Regions from separate parts of the Sporomusa sp. 246TCP1 genome, predicted to be linked through region 3. Evidence: riboswitches for the same ligand, from Rfam matches in the RefSeq annotation. Region 3 holds a riboswitch; each other region holds the start of a gene.
What was found. Region 3 has a riboswitch for cobalamin ahead of AC1ECB_RS13255 (OmpH/Skp family outer membrane protein). Riboswitches for the same ligand answer to the same signal wherever they lie in the genome.
Positions count from the first base shown of each region.

Region 1: another riboswitch for cobalamin. It lies ahead of AC1ECB_RS10675 (hypothetical protein); the one in region 3 lies ahead of AC1ECB_RS13255 (OmpH/Skp family outer membrane protein).
Region 2: another riboswitch for cobalamin. It lies ahead of AC1ECB_RS10795 (sirohydrochlorin cobaltochelatase); the one in region 3 lies ahead of AC1ECB_RS13255 (OmpH/Skp family outer membrane protein).

Region 1 is NZ_CM170492.1:2,191,672-2,195,846, forward strand. Features, by position in the region: gene AC1ECB_RS10665 (TonB-dependent receptor domain-containing protein) at 71-1,255, opposite strand; partial or broken gene AC1ECB_RS10670 (TonB-dependent receptor) at 1,257-1,658, opposite strand; gene AC1ECB_RS10675 (hypothetical protein) at 1,732-2,265, opposite strand; cobalamin riboswitch at 2,476-2,658, opposite strand; cobalamin riboswitch at 2,795-2,975, opposite strand; gene AC1ECB_RS10680 (hypothetical protein) at 3,019-3,687, opposite strand; gene AC1ECB_RS10685 (hypothetical protein) at 3,684-4,175, opposite strand, start outside.
Region 2 is NZ_CM170492.1:2,235,718-2,243,899, reverse strand. Features, by position in the region: gene AC1ECB_RS10810 (hypothetical protein) at 1-414, shown strand, start outside; gene AC1ECB_RS10805 (hypothetical protein) at 532-780, shown strand; gene AC1ECB_RS10800 (hypothetical protein) at 827-1,639, shown strand; cobalamin riboswitch at 1,777-1,957, shown strand; gene AC1ECB_RS10795 (sirohydrochlorin cobaltochelatase) at 2,309-3,259, shown strand; cobalamin riboswitch at 3,282-3,462, shown strand; gene AC1ECB_RS10790 (hypothetical protein) at 3,777-5,420, shown strand; gene AC1ECB_RS10785 (ABC transporter ATP-binding protein) at 5,425-7,149, shown strand; gene AC1ECB_RS10780 (energy-coupling factor transporter transmembrane component T family protein) at 7,097-7,984, shown strand; gene AC1ECB_RS10775 (outer membrane protein assembly factor BamB family protein) at 7,989-8,182, shown strand, end outside.
Region 3 is NZ_CM170492.1:2,860,729-2,868,910, reverse strand. Features, by position in the region: gene AC1ECB_RS13265 (hypothetical protein) at 1-592, shown strand, start outside; gene AC1ECB_RS13260 (helix-turn-helix domain-containing protein) at 908-1,072, opposite strand; cobalamin riboswitch at 1,303-1,483, shown strand; cobalamin riboswitch at 1,736-1,918, shown strand; gene AC1ECB_RS13255 (OmpH/Skp family outer membrane protein) at 2,071-2,526, shown strand; gene AC1ECB_RS13250 (hypothetical protein) at 2,851-3,198, shown strand; gene AC1ECB_RS13245 (ABC transporter ATP-binding protein) at 3,335-5,077, opposite strand; gene AC1ECB_RS13240 (ABC transporter ATP-binding protein) at 5,070-6,860, opposite strand; gene AC1ECB_RS13235 (DMT family transporter) at 6,905-7,858, opposite strand; gene AC1ECB_RS13230 (helix-turn-helix transcriptional regulator) at 7,955-8,182, opposite strand, start outside.

The DNA.
Region 1 (4,175 bases), 670 kb from region 3:
ATTTTTTCTGTTTTTTTCCACGACACGTATATATTACAGGGTAATGAATTTTAATTAATGAACCTGAGAATCAGAAATTATATTGCATTGTCACATAATAAGTTCGTCCCTGCAAAGGATAATCGGCATTATATACGTAATTTCCCTGGTGGATCTTCAATTTTGGTCCCCTGTTAAAGATATCATTGCATCCTATAACTAATTGGGAATTTTTAGTAAAGTTGTGCTTAACTCCCAGACCAATGGTCGTCAGGGAATCTTGTATTGATGGTGTGTTTTCGTAATAGGAAGTATACATTTCACCAACATATTTAACCTCGCCAAAAACAATATTCTTTTTATCAGGGCGATAACCTAAGCGCAGATAACCCTCCCAGTCCGGCGTATAGGTTCGATGCACGGAGTAAGGTTCCTGCTTAACAGAAGGAGAATCATTCCATTGAACGGCAGAAGTTTTAAGATAAGTTGCGCCTATGCTCAGATCCCATTTTTCCCAATTAAAATCTGTCTGCAGTTCAATACCGCGAGCTGTACCATTGGCAGAATTTGAATAACTCCAGTAATCATAGCCATACCGCCACAGCATTAAGAGTTTGTCCGAATCGCGATAAAAATAAGTCAATTGGAGTTTACTGTCAGCACCCAAAAGCTTACCATCCCAAATAGCACTGATATCAAACTGTTTTCCTTCTTCCGGTACCGGGAAATTTAGTCCCTTAACGTTGCTATTGCTTGAAATAGGTGCCGGCAAAATACCGCCTCCGTCACCTGCTATCTCATATAAATTTAATAAACGGTAATAGGTACCGCAGGTAGTTCGCAGCGTAAAGTTCTCATTAACCTGTTTTTTCAAGGCCAACTGCCAGGTAGCCTTGTTATCCTGCTGGTCGATAGCTTTAAACATCCACTCGGCAGGAGTCCCCGCATTATTGGCCCAGCCTACGGCATTGCCGCTGTGTATTTCGGATTGGTTATAACGTACGCTCGGCGTCAGCCACAGGTCGCCTTTCCTATTGAGTGTTATCGTATCCTGCATCTGTACATTGAACAGCTTTTGACTATAATCCGTACGATAACGGTTAGCTGAAGAATAGCCTGTTTCCAAGGTACCATCTGTAATACCAGAACCGGCAACATCCATATTTTCATCAGAATAATTAACCATAAATTCCACTAAATGATTTTTGCCGGCTTTATAGGTACCGTCAATAGCACCGCCCCAACGGCTGCTGTCATAAGCGCTCCATTTGCGCATAGGTATTTTGATCTACGGCAGCGTCACCACCGAGATTTGACAAAACGCCGTCAACAAACACGCCTACCTGCGCAGCGGTAGAGCCACGCACACTGACAGTCGTGTATTGCCCTTTACCGTTAACTTCACGTACATGAACACCCGGCACTTCTTTTAATAAGTCTGGTAAAGATTTCTGTTCTCCCTGATAATCGTCCGGTCTGATAACTGTCACTGTACCTGGGGAAAGCTTGCTCTCCCAATCCGGTCTTGCCGCTTCTACTGTTATTGCCTCTAAGGAAAATTTGGGGTTAGTGTTACTCTGGTCACTATTTTCTTCGGCATACCCAGTTGCGTTTACGCAATTAAGCCCCAAAAGCAAAGCAATAACTATTCTCTTCTCTAAATCCTTTTTTTTATTCATCGCTAAGCCCCTTTAATAATTATTTTTCACATTAATGATAAATTAGGTTCTCATCCTCAATAAAATCCGTTCATTACTGGTTCCGCGAAAAAGCCTTTGCTACTTCATACATGGAATCAGCAAATGTTTTCACCGGTACCTCCTTGAAAACTGCTTCTTTTGCTTTTATTTCTTCCAGCAAAACACCCTGAGCACTGTAAACTTTGGTTTCCATAACAAGATACTTTCTTTTATCGACTTTAAAAGTCATCTGCATTTCGCTAAAGCCTACCTTATCATCGGCATTGAGTTTTGCTTTGTATTGTTCATTCAATTGAGTAACAACCTTGGAGTTGGTGAATATCGTTCTCACAAGAACATTGACACTATTTTTCTCATTTTCAACCATTGCCAGAGATTTGCAATCAAACATATATATACCTATATCATTGGCAAATACTCCTACCCAGCGCTCTCTTTCTTCCTCCGCCGGTGTTAGTTTCTTCTCACGTGAAATCTTCATTTCCCAACTTCCACTTGCAGGTTCTTCAGCCTTTTCGGCAGCATAAACAGACAAAAATGGCACTAAACTGAAAAGCACTAAAAATACGATTATTTTTTTTTTCATTCTCCGCTCCTTTTCAAATAATCCGCATACTAAACTTGTTTAGCTACCGCTATTCATTAAATATAGGTACGCGACGACCAGTATTAATTGTCTCACCTCTTTCTATAGCAAATAAAAAAACTCCCTTTTGGGGAGTGCTTACGCTAAGCTGCCAGCTTCTTTAGGGTCTGGTAACCTTACGTAATCCCCTCCCTGTCACTCGCAGGTAAAATGGTGATTGTCAAATAGGCAGTTATCCTGACTCCGGTTCATGGCTTTCCCGCGCCTTCCCAAAGCGATTGCTCCAGTGGCAACTAGGCGAGATTGCTCCCCGTTTACAGTGGCGTGACCGTGCCGGTCTTTAACCGGCTTCCCTATTAAGCCCCGCAGGGCACCTATTCCGATATCCTGTGATATCTGCTATGCTGTTGTTGGTAAGTCATTGCTTGTCCCACCTGGTGACAAGCGTAAATAAAATAACCCCCCTGTAATATTATAGGGGGGTTACGTCTGCTTGTTCATTAAATCCCCTCCCCATCTTCGCAGGTCAACGGTGATTGTTGTACAGGCAGTTCTCCTGGCTCTGGATCATTACGCTGCCAAACCTTCCCAGGACTTGTATCCCAGTGGCATCTCTTGGCTTTGCTCCCCATTACAGTGGCGGGACCGCGCCGGCCTTTCACCGGCTTTTCTATGAAGCCCTTGCGGGCACCTGTACCTTTACGCTATGTATTGTCTTATATTTGCTATTGTTATAGCCGCCTGACAGCAGATTCAAAACACTTTCCCTAGACTACACTTACCGGCGGCCATGTCATTTTCCATTGCTGTCTTCTGACTGCTTTGCCTGATTAAATGACAAAGTTCATATAAGATGGTTGTTACGATCTTAGGATGTACTTTGATTGACGGTATCGGAGGAACCAATTCTACCAGTTTTTTCTCGTTCAGGTATTCTATTACCGCATAATAATCCAGTTTTTTGCGTTCTTCCTGACAGTGCTCCCTAAATTGTTCGGTAAACGCTTTGGTATCATTCAGATTTCGAATTAGTTTAAAGTAATTCGGCAGCCGATTGTGATTGTTGGTAAAATATTTTTTGAAGATCAGTATCAAGACGGCATATACATCTTCGGTGCTAAAGTTTATGACCCGCCCTTGTTGTCTGTCAACATATATGGCATTAAATAACGAATAGCAGAAAATAAAAAGAAAATACTGATTAAAATCGAGGGGATTGGCGGCATTGGGCAAAAACAGACTGAATTTTGTTATCACATACAAATACCGATTTAATTGTCTTTCGCTAAGCTCATCCGGTTTTTTTACCACTTCCGCTAACACCTCTGCGGCCCATTGTACGATTTCTTGATCGGCCGCTTGCCGCTCACTGGGGGTTGCCGTATCCAGGTGAACGAAATCAATATTTGGCATTTTGATCATAGGCATCCCTGCTTACACTTTTTAGCAATATAGTACATGGATTCAGCAAAGGTATTTGGCGTAACAGCAACAAATTTGGCAGTTTTCTTGGTATCTTCCACTACAATTCCTTGTTCGCTAACTATCCTGGTCTCTGTTACTGCATACATTTTTTCCTTTAGCTGAAAGACCATCTGCATTTCGCTGAGAGTGACTTTGTCACCTGCGCTCAGTTTTCCCTGATACTTTTCGTTCAAATTGCCGATAATCTTCGAATCGGCAAAAATGGTTCTAATCAGAACATGCACCAAATTTTTATCGGTTTCATCAATGTGCAGTGATTTATTGTCAAATCTATAACTACCAATGTCATTGGCATATACATCAGACCAGCGTTGCCGCTCGATTTCTTCTGCGGTTGGTTTTTGCAAAACGCTTATCTCCCAAGTTAGCGGCGAAGTATCTGCCGGTTCTGCGGCCTGTACAGAAATACCGGGAAGTAAGAAACA
Region 2 (8,182 bases), 630 kb from region 3:
ATTGCAGACAAGCTTGAAGAAACGATGGATCACTGGGAACAGTATCTGAATATAGCGACAGGCGAGTTTGTCGCCCTTTCTGATGGAGTTTATATTGAAACAGACGAGGAACTGGCGGAGGAAATCGAAAACTCTCGTGATTATGTCAGACTTCCGAACCAGTATGATATTCGCGAGTATGACATTATGGAGGATTTCGCAGAGGCTACCATAGATGCCCGCAAACGCGAGCAGTTGTTCCGCGCATTAAACGGTAGGAAGCCATTTCGTCATTTCAAGGATACATTAAATTATGCTGGGCTTGAAAAGTCCTATTACGCCTTTCGCTCCCTGGCGTTCCTAGGGATTGTCAAGGAATGGTGCGAGGAAAACGATATACCGTACAAATACCGCGACAAACAGGAGAGAGAGTAAATGGCGATACATCCGATCTACAGATTTTATGCCGAACTTGTGGATTACACGCCGAAAATTTGGCGGCAATTTGAGGTAAATGGCAGTAAAACAATAGCGGAGCTTGGCTACATTTAGATGACCATGTTTGAGATGCAAGCCTGTCATCTTTTCTGCTTTACTTATGATTATGGCGCGGAAGTCCTTGAAGATATGCAAGAAAAGTATGAATTCCATAGCTGGGCAGCCCGCGACTTTATTCTTCTGAGGCAATCAAAAATTTTGCGTGTAGATAACTTAGAGGCTAACCTTGCAGATTTTGCTGTGAGGTTAGCCTTTTTGCGCGCAAAACTTCCGATTGAAACCTTCAAGAACCCCCCTTCATAAGATAATAGTGAAAAGACTAATGTTCTTATGAAGGGTGGTATATTTTTTGGAGACTGTAAGATTTGGCTATAAAGAGGAATTGGATCGTTTCACTGTGCCCCAAAACGTAACCTCAATAACAATTACGGCTATTGGTGCGAGTGGTGGAGCATCAACTGGTTTTAGTGGTTTTGGTGCAATAGTACAGGGTAATTTTACTGTAACACCAGGGGAAATTCTTGCAATTCTAGTAGGGGGAATGGGCTATGGTTCAGGTGGCAGCGGTGGCGGTGGCGGCTCATTTGTCTGGCGTGGCAAAGAATATTCCGATATTACTAAAAATAATGCCCTGCTTGTTGCCGCTGGTGGTGGTGGCGGGGCGGATACGGATTCAAATGGACTCAACGCATCAACTTCCCAAGAGGGTAATGCTGGAGAAAATAACACTGGAAGCGGGGGTACAGGTGGTTATGGTGGACTGAGTTCTGCCAGCGCTTCCGGTGGGGCAGGTATATTGTCAAACGGACAAAGTGCGCAAGGTAATTCAGAGGGTGGAACTGCGATTTATGCTGGTGCTAAAGGCGGAAGTGGAGGCGGTGGCTTTGGAGGCGGTGGAGGTGGTGCGGGTGATAGTGGACTAGGAGGTGGAGGCGGTGGTGGATTTAGTGGTGGCGGTGCTGGTTCTAATTTATGTGCTGGAGGCGGTGGTGGCTCCTACAATGCCGATCCTAACGGAACCATTGATCTTGCCCTTGAAAGATACGATAATGGCGAGGTTATTATAACTTATACGCCAATCCGTAGAGGCTATCAGAGTTTTTTTCGGGGACATAGTCATAGACGTAAGAGACTAGGGCGGCTGATTATAGACGTAGATTAACTTCAATGACCGGTAATAACGTTTACGTTAAAGGGCCGTATTGAAACATAAAGTTTCCATACGGCTCTTTAGATTGATAACTAATTAAGGCTTGACAACTGTTTTCAAGAATGATATTCTATTCATATAATAAAAAATTAAATATGTACGAGATAGGTGCCTTAAAGGCTTAATAGGGAAGTCCGGTTAAATGCCGGCGCGGTCCCGCCACTGTAACGGGGAGCAAGCTTAAGATATACCACTGGGACGATAGTCTTGGGAAGGTTTAAGCAAGTAACGATCCGGAGTCAGGAGAACTGCCTATCTGACAATCACCGTTTGTTACCCACGAGGTATGGGGAGGGGATTACAGTAAACGCTTTTAGCGTTCTGAGCTAATTCACTCCTGGTTTATACGCCAGGAGTTTTGTATTTACTCTACTGTTTATTACTCTCAACTTTTAACGGTTGAGAGTTTTAATATTTAAGCCATTTTTCTTTTCTACACTCCTTTTGAACATTGCGCTTTTTTGCGCGGGTCATTTTTGACCCTTTCTTTTTACAATTCTGCTATGATATAAATAAACCAATACGCAAGAGGTAAGTCTACTTATTATTTCAATATGGAGGTGAATTGAGTTCTCTGTAAATTTCCACTAAATATTTGTACTAAATAAGGAGTGAAGAATTTTGAAAAAAACCATTTGGATTATGATGACCTTATTTTTGATGACAGTATGTTTTGGGGTCCTTATTATTGGACAAAAAACCTATGCTGCCGAAGCAACAGCAGGGAAAAAAGCAATTTTAGTTGTAAGCTTTGGCACTACTTTTGCAGATACGCGTAAAATTACAACAGAAGCGGTTGAAGACAAAATTAAAGCTGCATTCCCTGATTATGAAGTTCGCCATGCATTTACCTCTCGTATTATTATTAAACGATTAGCTGATCGTGACGGATTGCACTTTGATACAGAAAAACAGGCACTTGATAAATTGAAAGCCGATGGTTATAAAGAAATTATTATTCAACCGCTGCATATGGAAGCTGGTGATGAATATGCAAAACTTATGCATGTAGTTGATAATTATAAGAAATCCTTTGAAAAAATTTCCGTTGGTCGCCCGGTCCTGTACTACACCGGACAAGAGGGTGAAAAACCGGATGATTATTTGATTGCCATTAAAGCAATGCAAACTCAATTCCCTAAATTAGGAAAAGGTGAAGCAATTGCCCTAATGGGTCATGGCGGCGTAAATCCTTCTAATACAGCCTATGCAGCCCTTCAAATGAAAATTCAGGATGCGGGTTTAAAAAATGTTTTTGTATTCACAGTAGAGGGTTATCCTACCATTGAAAATGTGATTAAGGAATTAAAAGACAATAAAATTAAAAAAGTTACTTTAATGCCAATTATGTTGGTTGCCGGCGATCATGCAAATAACGATATGGCTGGTGACGATAAGGAATCCTTTAAATCACAGTTGATCGCCGCTGGATTCAAAGTAGAAACCTATATTCATGGACTCGGTGAAAATGTTGGCATTCAAGATATCTATGTACAACATGTAAAAGATGCTATTACCGGAGCTTATACCGAAAGAAGCAAAGATCGTCCGGCCATTCCGGTTATTAATTAGACACAAATTTTTTTATGGAAAATTAAATATATCCGAGATAGGTGCCTTAAAGGCTTAATAGGGAAGTCCGTTTAAATGACGGCGCGGTCCCGCCACTGTAACGGGGAGCAAGCTTAAGATATACCACTGGGATGATCGTCCTGGGAAGGTTTAAGCAAGCATTGATCCGAAGTCAGGAGAACTGCCTATCTGACAATCACCGTGTTACCCACGAGGTATGGGGAGGGGATTTAGTAGGCACTTTCAAAGTGTACCTAGCTTAATTCGTTTACTGGTTATTACTCCTGACCTTCCACGGCCAGGAGTTTTAATATTTTAGTCCATTTTCTTTACGCTCCTTAAGAACTTTGCGCCGTTGGCGCGGGTCAATATTGACCCTTTCTTTTTTCAATTCTGCTATGACATAAATAATAGAATTTATGCAAGGAGGCTGCTTATACGACGATAAAAGAAAAAATGCATCCCTTAAAAAATACAGGGGCTGCATTTTTTTATCGCTAAAAAAGGGGGAAAGCATTTGCCCATCAAAAAAGCACTGACCGGTTTAGTAACAGTGCTGTTTGTATTGCTGACAATTACTGGTCAGGCCCAGCATGGCCTGTCTTTTTCCTGTCAATTTCCCTATTATCTCGGGAAAGTCAGGGATTCTGTGACTCCTGGTACGCAAGCAGCAGCGCTTTTTAGTATTGAAAACCGCGATTCAGCCGATAAAGCGATAGTCATAACTATCAGCCTGCCGCCGGGTTTTAAGCCTGCTGGTTCTCAGGAAAATTGGGAGATAAACCAACAAGCAGACCATTATGTTTTAACAAGGCAAGAACTGCTGGCAGGCGGTTACAGCCAGTGGTATGACTTACTGTCCTTTCAAGTGGCATCAGAGCTGCCGCCTGGTAAGTATACAGCTGCTGTTACAGCCGGAGAAATTACGCAGCAGGTGCCGATTAATGTAGAGGTAGGTACCGGTAAAGCTGCCGCTCCTGTAACCATGGCAGGTATTGTTTTACCTTTGGATAAAGACGGCAAAACAGATGACCGTATGGGTCGCAACGTCTTAGTATTACGAGACCGGCAATGGGACTATTACAAAAATCTAGTCGTCGGCAAAGGCGCCTCTAATCAGGAGATTGAAGCCATTCACCCGGTAACGCATTTGGGAGTGGATATTGTAAATCCGTCCGGGGTGCAGAAGCTGGCTGTTGTTACTGTCCGGCTGTTGGATGCAGCCAGTCATCAGCCGGTGAACGGCTTGTTTACTCCTGGCTCAACCAATGAAGATGTAAATGGCGGAGCACTGGACCGGCAAAAAAATTTTTTAGAAGCTTTTACAGCCTTAAATGGTGACTCCTGGCAACGTCTGCAGATACCGGTATATGCAGATGAACGTGATTTGACTGGTGGTACTTATATTCTTCAAGCAGAACTACAAGACGGAATAAAGCCGCCGCTGGTGTGTGAAGTGCCGCTTATTATTGTAAAAAAAGACAACAAGGCGCTGGTAGTGGTCAGTATGGCAACACTAATGGTACTGGCAGGTCTGTTTGTGGCACTTAGACGTTTGCGACAAGTGCTGACGGTGTTAAAAACACGCTGGCTGGTAACCATCGCTTTATTTGGCGCGGCTGCGTTTGCGGTAGTTAATGTTCCGTCAACCTTGCTAAATGATTTTTTTCATATTCTACTGGGGCCGTTCGGTTTTTTGATTACCGGCCTATTTAATGGTGTATTTCTCTATATGATGGTGGTGGCACTGGTTATCTTAATTCCCCGCCCGGGTGTAGTGGCACTTATGACCCTTGTCCGCATGCTCTTAGGTATGCTGGCTTTTGGACAAATTTCACCCATTATTTTGTTGAACTATGGTATGCAGGCGCTCTTGCTGGAGCTTTTGATTTATGGCAGCGGGATGTATGGCTGGCTGCAAAAACGGGAAGATGAAAGCATACCCTGGGGCAAAATCGTGCTTTTGGCTATTAGCTGTGGCGTGGCTGATACTATTTCAACATATGTAGGATTGCAGGCTATGGCATTTTTGTATCGCATGTATTATGCTGCCTGGTATATTGCTTTGGTTTTGAGCATTAACGGATTTATCTATACAGTAGTCGGCGCTGCCTGTGGCACAGCCTTAGGTAAACGATTAGCCAGAGTAGGGGGGGACTGACGAGATGGATAGTATGGTACAGCTATGTAATGTTTCATTTACCTATAGGCATCGCAGTACTCCCAGCGTAAAAGATGTTAGTCTCCACATTTCAGCAGGAGAATTCTTATTGCTGACAGGAGCAACAGGCTGTGGTAAAAGTACGTTATTGAAGATGCTCAATGGCCTGATTCCCCATGAAAGCGGCGGAACACTTGTGGGAGAAGTATTGGTCGGCGGGCGGTCTACGAGTGACTTAGGTGTGGCCGAGATGAGCCGCACAGTAGGCATGGTATTTCAAAACCCGGATGATCAAATTTTTTCAACAACAGTATTTGATGAAGTGGCCTTTGTTCTGGAAAATATGGGAATGACCTCCGCCCAGATTGAGCCACAAGTCAGGGAAGCATTGCAACTGGTAGGCCTTTTAGATAAGGCTGAAGCTAGTGTACATGCTCTGTCAGGCGGACAAAAACAGCGTTTAGCTGTGGCGGCTGTACTGGCAGCAAAACCCAGGGTATTGGCCCTGGATGAGCCTATTAGCCAGCTTGACCCGCAGGGAGCAGTTGAATTATTGTCGGTCTTAAGACAGCTGAATGCTAATCTGGGAATTACCATTATCATTGTTGAGCATCGGCTGCATGAGGTATTGCCTTTATGTCACAAGGTAGCCATTATGGATGCCGGCAAGCTGATTTGGCAGGGAAAATGTGAGGAGGCTTATGGCCGCCAGGAACTGTTCGCAGCCTATGGCCTCCGGTTACCGCAACCTGTTACCATCTGTCACCAATTAGGAGTTGCGGTGAGTTCGGCCAAGGTCAGTGAGGCTGTGGCGGCCATTCGGCAACGCTATGCTGTTCCTCACTATGAGGTGCTAGCGGCAGCGACAGCACCGGGCAGACCGGAGGAGTTGCCAGCAAAGCTACCAGCTGTTGTTACGGCCCGGAGTCTATCTTTTTATTATGATAATCCGACGCAGTTGATACTCAAGGAGGTTGACTTTACTCTTTTTCCCGGACAATTTATTGCTCTTATGGGGAATAATGGGGCTGGTAAGTCTACTTTGCTGCACTTAATTGGCGGTTTACTCAAACCGGCAACGGGTGAGATAGCAGTATTGGGGCAAGAGTCAGCGGTGTCGCCGGCAGTTGGCATGGTTTTACAAAACCCGGATTTTATGCTATTTAACAGCACCGTACGGGAAGAAATTGGCTTTAGTTTGCAACAGCAACGCAAAGGGGATGCTGCTGGATGGACAGGATATTGCCAGCTGCTGGTAGATAAACTGGGGTTAAGTGGCTTGGAAGAAGAGTTTCCATTAGCATTAAGCCGGGGTCAGCGGCTCAGGGTGGCCATTGCCGCCGTACTGTCCTGCAGGCCGCCTGTCCTATTGTTAGATGAGCCGACAACAGGCCAGGATATTGGACATATTGAAGATATTGCGTTGTTGCTCAAGGAATATACCAGGCAAGGCGGCAGTATTGTTTTTTGTACCCATGATACGGAAGTGGCTGCACGGTTTGCTGATCGCATTGTCGTTATGCACCAGGGACGGATTGTGGCTGATGGTGCGCCAGCTGCCATTTTTCAGGATCAGATTATGCTGAAAACCAGCGGACTTAAACCACCTGCGGTGCTGCTTACCGCCCAGGCATTGTATAATGGCACAGCACTTACCGTAGAGGAGGTGGTAGGGTATGTACGACAGACATGTCTGGGAAGCTACTCCGGGGAAAACCCTGCTTCATAAGCTTGATGTCCGTACTAAAATGGTGTTATTAATCCTGCTGGCAGCCATGGTGCTGATTGTAGACAGCCCGCGTTCATTATTTTTGTTATTTTGTCTGGCTCTTAGCCTGCATGTTGTTGCCCGGTCATCTCCAGGCAGATGGCGCATACTTATGGTTTTTATCCTGTTTGGCATCTGGGGATCAATGACAAGTCAGGCACTATTTTACACCAGAGAACCGCGAACTATTGTTGCTTGCCTGCTAGCGCCGACTACACCGGGTATTGGCGGATTGACCGGCGGAGTATACATCTACCGGGAGGGACTGGAATACGGTGCTGTGCAAGCGCTGCGTTCAGGCACGATGCTGACTCTGGGTTTATTGATTAACTGGACTTCTGACCCGCGGCAACTGCTGCGCAGTTTGTTGTCCTGGAAGCTGCCTTATGAATTGGGTTTTATGCTGATAACTGGTCTCCGATTTTTACCGGTTATCTTTCAAGAGACTGGTGTAGTGCTGACAGCGCAGCGCCTCAGAGGGTTTAACCCCTTTCGGGCACTATCACCCCAGCGACTGATTCAAACGGCTTTTCAAACATTATTTCCTATTTTGGCGCGGACGCTGCGCCGGGCAGCGACTTTGGCTTCTTCTGTCGAAAGCCGCGGTTTTGGCCGGGAAACACCGCAAGTGGTATTACCAGTATGGTCACACCAGGAACGTTTTTTTTGTCATACCATGCTACTGGCTGTGTGTGGCCTGGTACTCTTAAAAATCATGGATGCACTGCAATTTAGCGGACTTTATTATGTGTCCTCCTGGCGGGGGTTATATGATTTGATGAAAGTGTGGCTGTAAGGTAATGCAAAAGATTATCATGACAGGGATTACCCTCTTATTTATTTGTACGCTGGGATTACTAGCAGCACATATTTTTGGCATGAGCAGCCATATGAGCTTTTCAAGCAAACAAAGTGGTACACAGACCGGTGCTTATGGCAAAGTAATGGAAACTGTTTTAGGACAAATTGAGGTATATAACTACCAACGAATGGG
Region 3 (8,182 bases):
GCGGGAGGGAAAAACGGCGGCCAAGCGTTTGCAAGTTGACAAGCTGAAAGCAGAGCTGGCCCAAGTGCAGAAAAAGAATGCGGTGTTGGAAGAAATGCTGGCGGCCAAACAAAGGGTATTGAATGAACTCCAGCTTAAAATAGATAAAAACGAGATTGCCCGGCAAAAAGAAAGCGAGCAATGGCAGGAAAAACTGGACGATACCAATCGGATACTGGACAAGCTGCTTGCCTCCTCAAATCAGGAAAACGAGCCGGAAAAGGAGCTTAGTCCGGAAATCATCGAAGCCATTGCCTGGCTGAAGGTTGTTATTCTCGGCGGGCGTACGGATTGGCAGCAACGCCTAAAGCAAAAGTATCAAAACTTTAGCATGATTTCGTCTGAAAATGTGAAATTCGATCTGTCGGTACTGGATGCGGCCGATGTCATTGTGATCAATTGGAAACATTTGGGGCATAGCTTGTTTTACCGGACGGTAAACTATGCCGGCAAATATAATAAGCCGATTGTATATCTCGGCAAGAGCAATGAGAAACATCTGCTTAAAGCACTGTACCGGGAATGTATTTTGTCTAAAGAAGAAAGGGGTTAGTATTGAAAAAGGAGGCATCCCCCATGAAACAGCATGTCTTTTTAGTGAAAAACAGAACGGTAGGGACGGGCTGACCCGCAACTCCTGGGGCAGTACCGACAGTATAGAACTAAGCCCTGATAAAATCCAGGATAATACAAGAAGTATACGATAACTCCCTGCAAATTCAAACAATCTCGCAACCAGTGAGTTTTCCATAATTTATTCTCCCTTCAACAAAAAATAGAAGTCTGCTGCAGCTTTGCAACTGACTTCTATTTTAAAGAAGATGATATAGAACTAATACTCCATATAGATTGTTTTAGCTCCATTTAGTCAAAGCGATTTTCGGTAAGCTGAGGGAGAAATATGCATTACAGCCTTAAAGGCACTGGCAAATTTGCTGGAATTTTCATAGCCGACGTTACCGGCAATAACCGTGATGCTATCTTGACTCGTAAGCAGCATGGAGGTTGCTGCCTGCATGCGATACGTGCGTATATAAGTAACACGTCAGTCCTTTTCTTATAGTATACTCCTAGAATAAAAAATATGCAACCGGTTACAACAAACACGCCCTCAATAAACATCAGCGGGCCTGCCCGGATAGCCGGTGGGTCATGAAGAAATAGGGGAAACGTGTCAGAAAAGACAGGAAAAAGCAGAACGAAAATTGGTGACAATTGGCAATTGCTGTGTTAAAATAAATTAATAACAAGAAGCGGACAACCACATAGTGTAATGGTACAGGTGCCCGCAAGGGCTTCATAGAAAAGCCGGTGTAAGACCGGCGCGGTCCCGCCAATGTAATGGGGAGCAAAGCCAAGAAATGCCACTGGGAGGAAAGTCCTGGGAAGGTTTGGCGGCGCGAGGAACCAGAGTCAGGAGAACTGCCTGTACAACAGTCACCATTTGACCTGCGCGTGCTCAGGGAGGGGATTTGATGTGTAGTTTACACCGGCAGTGTTGCCGTATAAACGCCGAAGCCTTTCTGAGTGATTATCGCAGAGGGGCTTCTTTTGTTTACTAGTGCCGGTAGCTGGTAACGCAGGACGGGTTGCCTGATTGCCAGGGAGCGCCAGTAAATGCCTGGGAGGATACTCTGGCCAGGGTATTAATTCATCCTGGATTGTGTCAAAAAGCAACAATTACAGAAACAACAACTGAATATTGCAAGGGATAGGTGCCCGCAAGGGCTTAATAGGGAAGTTTGGTGCAAAGCCAACACGGTCCCGCCACTGTAACGGGGAGCAATGCCGAGATATGCCACTGGGATGAAGGTCTTGGGAAGGTTTGGCAAAGCCATGAACCGCAAGTCAGGAGAACTGCCTGTCCGACAATCGCCGTTTTTCACCCACGAGGTATGGGGAGGGGATTACGTAACGTTGCCGGGACATGCCGGTAGCTTAGCGTAACCACACTCCCGGTCAGGGAGTTTTTTGTTTGCCCGCAGACGATGCGGGAAGACAGGCCAAAGAAAAATGATAGGAGTATACCCAGTGAAAAAATTACAAAACAAACTGGCAGTGCTGATCGCAATTGCATTTTTCGTATCCGGCATTTTCGGACTGTTAGCGCCGACCCAGACGCTGGCCGCCAAGGCCAACAGCAAGCAAACGGTTGGCTATGTTAACCGACAACAAGTTTTCGCCAGTTACCCCGGCATACAGGACCTCATGAACCGTATCCAGACCCTGCGGGACGAGGCACAAAAAGACTACGACACCAATGCCAAAGATCTGCCGGCAGCCGACAAGCAAACCTACAGCGATAAATTGGCCCGGCAGGAAGCCCAGCGGGAAGATGAATTGATGAAGCCGGTGGGAGATAAAATTGAGGCATCCATTAAGGCCGTCGCTGAGGAAAAAGGACTGACAGCAATTTTTGACGCAGCAACCGTGGTCTACGGTGGTACAGATATCACCGCCGATGTGATAACCAAAGTAAAACAATAAGCAGCAGCGATAGTGTACCTGAGCCTAACCGTCCTGCCCGGACGTGCTAACGACGTCCGGACAGGCTGCGATATGAATTTGTTTCAGGAGGCAATAATGTCACCTACCCGCAACAGGGCCGGACCTACTATTTGACCGCCCAGTATTTCTTCTAAACCAACGCAACTTTGCCGCGCTGATGCCCAGGCAGAGGCAAACCAGGCCTGGACAGATTGTCCGGGCCTGTTTGCCGATATCGCCGGAATCGCTTGTCTCTCACAGGGAGGAAGAGAGCAAGGCAGGATTGTCATGAATACACAATTTTTTAGAGGGAGAAGGAGGATTATGATGAATACACAGGTCATTTTGCCTGACAACAAAATCGTGGGCACCGGCTGGCGGCCGCCATTGCCCGATCTGCGCGACTATGATGAGTGCCATCCCAACCTGCAGGAAACGATAAAACGCCTGGGGATCGATGCGGCCGCGCCTTTGCCGGCCAAGGCGGATTTGCGCCAGTGGTGCAGCACACCGGTGCCGGAGCAGGGCCAGTTGGGGGCCTGTACCGCCCATGCGGCGGCAGCCATCATTGAATATTTTCAGAACCGGGCCTTTGGCAAGCATTTTACCGCCTCCCGGCTGCTCTGGCAATCAATCCGGAAGGGGTATGGCGGCAGATTGAACCGCTTTTAGCCGGTAAGCTAGATGATGCCGCCTTTGCCGGCCGGATTTTGGACATGATTGCCCAGGGGGAAATCGCCTGATGTTGATTATGTAATTACTAATGGTCTTACCTTGCTCCAAGATAAGGTCTATTTATCGCAAACTTTTATAATGACCAATTCATATTTTGTGTTTGAGTTTTAACCATGTGATGATATAAGCCGTCTTGTTTTAGCAAATCATCAGGTCTGCCTTGCTGAGAGACATATCCATCAGACAAAACGACGATCTTATCGGCATTGGCGACGGTTCTCATACGATGGGCAATAATCAAAACCGTTTTATTTTTAATCAGTTCTGCCAAGGCCGCCTGAATCTTTGTTTCATTTTCCACATCCAAGGAAGCAGTGGCTTCATCCAATAAGATGATGGGCGCATCTTTAAGAATGGCCCTGGCGATAGAAATACGCTGGCGTTCTCCGCCTGATAATATAGAACCATTTTCGCCAATAATTGTATCGTAACCCATAGGCATACGCGATACGAAGTCATCACACATAGCCAGCCTTGCCGCCTCTTTTACTTCTTCATCTGTTGCATTACGTTTTCCCAAACGAATATTTTCTATGACAGTGTCATTAAATAAGGTGACATCCTGAAAAACAATCGCATAATTTTTCAGCAGCGCTTCGGGATCTATTGCCGTTATATCCTGGCCTCCCAGCGTAATCTTACCGGAAGTTGCATCCCAGAAACGTGCCGCCAGTTTTGCAGCCGTACTCTTGCCACCGCCGGAGGGACCTACAAGAGCTGTCACCTCTCCTTGTTTTGCCAAGAAAGAAACATCCTTTAAAACCGGTTCATCGGTATTGTAAGAAAATGCGACATGGTCAAATTCGATGTCATATCCATTCAGTTTATAATTTTTTTCACCGCGTTGAACAGGCTGTGCTTCCATTTCCTGCATTCTTGTTATAGGAATTTCAGCAATAAAAATCTCAGCAATATTTGATAGTGTTCCGGACAAAGGATCGTACAATCTTGACGCCGTAATCAAAAAAATCAGGTAAGTCAGCAAATCGGTTTTTTCTGCAATTAATAATTCACTGCCTGCCAATATTACCGAGGCCAAGCCAAGTCGCAGCAGTGCTTGTGCACTGGTCACAAAAGCGCCCAGGGTCAATTCAGAATGAATATGCGCCTGTTCTGCTGCATCCAGTTTTTTGTCTAATCCTTCTATATAACGTTCTTTCATACTGCAGGCCTTTATATCCTGGATGGTTTCAAGGCATTCCTGAATACCGTCGGCACAAATTCTTTTGGCTTGATAATGCTTAAGTTCGGCCCGGTTCTGCATATATTTTGAACCAATAATCATAAGAAACGCTGCAGGAATGACCCATAATACGGCAAGTCCCATCCGCCAATCTGTATAAAGCAAGCCAATGGCAATGACAAGTGTTGAAAGCATAGCCCCAAACAATTGTGGAACAGCATGGGAAAAAGCATGTTCCAATGTCGCGCAATCGCCCATAATCGTATTTGTTAAGTCCGATAAGTCTCTTTTACCGAAAAAGGACAAAGGCAACTGACGAAGTTTTTCCGCCAAATTAATCCTTCTTGTGGCGCTTTCCGTATAGGTAGAAATAAATACACTGGAATACTGTAAATACTGGCAAAAATATAAAACAATAAACACTACAAAAACAAGCAGCACATATTTCATCAGGTCAGGTGTTGAGGCGCTTGTCCCTAACAGCGGCTGTAACAGTTCAGCCAGCAGCATGATAAAAAGCCCCACAGGAAGCATCATACTAAGATCGGCCAAGGCACTGTATAAACTGCCCTTGATTAAATCCTTTGCCCCTCTTTCACTGAGTGCAAATTTCTCTTGCAATAATTTAAGCATGTCCTACCGCCTTTCCGACCTTCCATGAAACGGAGGTTTGATATTCCTGCCACATGCCGGCATACACACCCTTTTGCTTTACTAACTGTTCATGAGAACCTCGTTCCACAATCTCGCCCTGTTGCAGGACTAAGATACAATCAACATTTTTAATGGAAGAAAGGCGATGGGCAATCATTAATACCGTTTTTCCTTTCGTCAGATGTTTGAAGGCTTTCTGAATCTGATACTCATTTTCCGGATCGGCAAAAGCAGTCGCCTCATCTAAAATAATAATCGGAGCATCTTTTAAAATGGCTCTTGCTAACGCAATCCGCTGTTGTTCCCCGCCGGAAAGGTAAACGCCGTCAGTTCCCACAACCGTATCAATTCCCTGCGGCAGCTTTGCCAAAATATCATCGCACTGCGCCAGATGTGCTGCATAAAGAGCTTCTTTCCGGCTTGCCTCTGGTTTGGCTGCGCAAATATTATCCAACAGACTGGCTTTGAATAACTTTGTATTTTGAAATACAAAAGCGATTTTTTGCATTAAATCTGTTTCCCGAATCTCCCTTACATCGATTCCGCCGATTCTAATGCAGCCCTCATTTACATCCCAAAAGCGCGGGACAAGGCTGGCCAACGTGGTTTTGCCGCTGCCGGAAGAACCTACTAAGGCATAGGTTTTTCCCTGAGGTACGGTAAAGCTCACTTGATCAACAGCAGGCTGTTGATTGCCAGGATACGTAAAGGTCACATTTTCAAAACAAATGCCGGTATCTTTCATTGATCCATCAAGGTTCCCTGCTGCAAGCGTTTTAGCCTGTATAATTTCATATACACGATCAACGGCCTCTTTTGCCGTCATGATACTTTCGCCCATACGCATGATTTTACTCATCATAGCAATGCACAAAGGGACAAACAGCATGTAGAAGATAAGATCCAAAAGGAACCCTTTATAATCTGCTACCGTTAAGCTAAATAATATACCGACAGGTAGCAAAAGCAGGGAGGGTGCGTTAATCGTGATTATAAATCCAACAAAGGGTACACGGCAGGATAAAGCAAAACCCGAGGCAAACCTCCAATATTTTGTAATTGATTCGTGGAAATTTTTAAAAGAATAAACGGTTTGTTGAAATACCTTTACAACCGGAATTCCCCTGACATATTCAACAGCTGCCGTATTCATTTCCTCCAGGGCATTCATGTACTGATTCATACACTTGGCTCTTTTGCCGCCCATCATCTTTTTTAAAAAGGACAGGCTAAGCAAAAGCGGAACTAAGCAAACCAAGCCCAGCCTCCAGTCAAAGATAAAGAAAACTGTCAAAATTGCTACAGGCATAACGACAGCGCCAGACACATCAGGCAATTGGTGAGCTAAAAAGGCATGTGTTAAACCTGCATTATCATCAATTATTTTTCTCAGCTTTCCGCTTGTATTTGTGTTAAAAAAACCTAGCGGTAAATTTACAATTTTATGCATAGCCTCTTTACGCATATTTTTCTCAACGCGAAAGGCAGCAAAATGGGAGCATAGCAAGCCTGCAAAATATAAAGCAATACTGAGAGCGGCAAAGCCTACCGCCAGCCAGCCAGACTTAGCTGTTTCCACAGCCTGCGCAAAATCCGGCAGCACTCTTAATGCATCTCGAATCACGAACCAAATGCAGATAAAGGGAACTATCGACAGTATAGAACTAAGCCCTGATAAAATCCAGGATAATACAAGAAGAATACGATAACTCCCTGCAAATTCAAACAATCTCGCTACCAGTGAGTTTTTTTGAACACTCATATTCATTCCTCCTAAAAGTAAAGATAACAGCTTCTTTCTTAATGTTACTTAGTTTGACTCATTGCGTTTAATTGTTGCCGTTTTTGTTCTCTGCCCTTGGTAAGATATAAACCTGCAAGAATTACCACGGCTCCGAAAAATTGCATCCAACCGAAGGCCTCACCAAGAATTAGGTAACCTGCTGCAACCGTGAAGACTGGGCTTAAATTAAAGTATAAAGATGCAATAGTACTACCGGCTTTGGCTGTTCCCCAAATCCAAAGACAATTTGCCAAACATAATGGAAATACACCTGAGTAAAAAGCGCTGGCCCAGCCTGGCCATGGTATTGCTTGCCAATCAACGGCTAACATAGAAGGCAAAGAAATAAGCCCGAAGAGACTGGTCGCAATAATAAGAACATAGGTAGTAATTTGATAGACTGAGTAGGTAGCAGATAATGGGCGTGAAAAAACCGTAAAATAGCCATAGCTTATTTGTGCGGCTAAAACCAGTATAGCTCCTCCAATATGGCCGCCGGAAAGACTTATTGCTTTTCCGGTTCCGGCTACCATCAAAACGACACCTAGCAATGAGAGAAAGATGCCTTTAATAACACCCGGTTTAATATTATCAAACCGGTGAAAGTGATTTATAATGGCAACACTGACTGGGAGGCAGCCCAAAATAAGTGCCGCATTTCCTGCTGTAGTGAGCTGTAAACCAAAAGTAAAGAAAAGATGAAAAAAGAAAAAGCCTAGACTAGCGATGAAAAGTGGTTTTTTATCTTGCTGTCTTAATGGTACCCATTTACATAAACGAGGAAAGATCAGCCAGCCCACAGCTAAAGCGGCAAAAAGACGGATGGCACTATACGGCATCGGTGGAATGTGGATAAGCCCGATTTTCATTACCGGAGGATTTAAACCCCATATAAAGGCGACAAGAATTAAAATCAAATGAACCTGCATATTTAACACCTCTTTCACAATATAAGTACTATGTTTTTTCTCCAACAAAAAATAGAAGTCTGCTGCAGCTTTGCAACTGACTTCTATTTTAAAGAAAATGATATGGAACTAATACTCCATATAGATTGTTTTAGCTCCATTTAGTCAAAGTGATTTTCGGTAAGCTGAGGGAGAACTATGCATTACGGCCTTAAAGGCACTGGCAAATTTGCTGGAATTTTCATAGCCGACATTACCGGCAATAACCGTGATGCTATCTTGACTCGTAAGCAGCATGGAGGCTGCTGCCTGCATGCGATACGTTCGTATATAAGTATAAATAGGCATTCCGTAAACCTCTTTAAAACAAGATTTCATGAGAGTGATGGATAT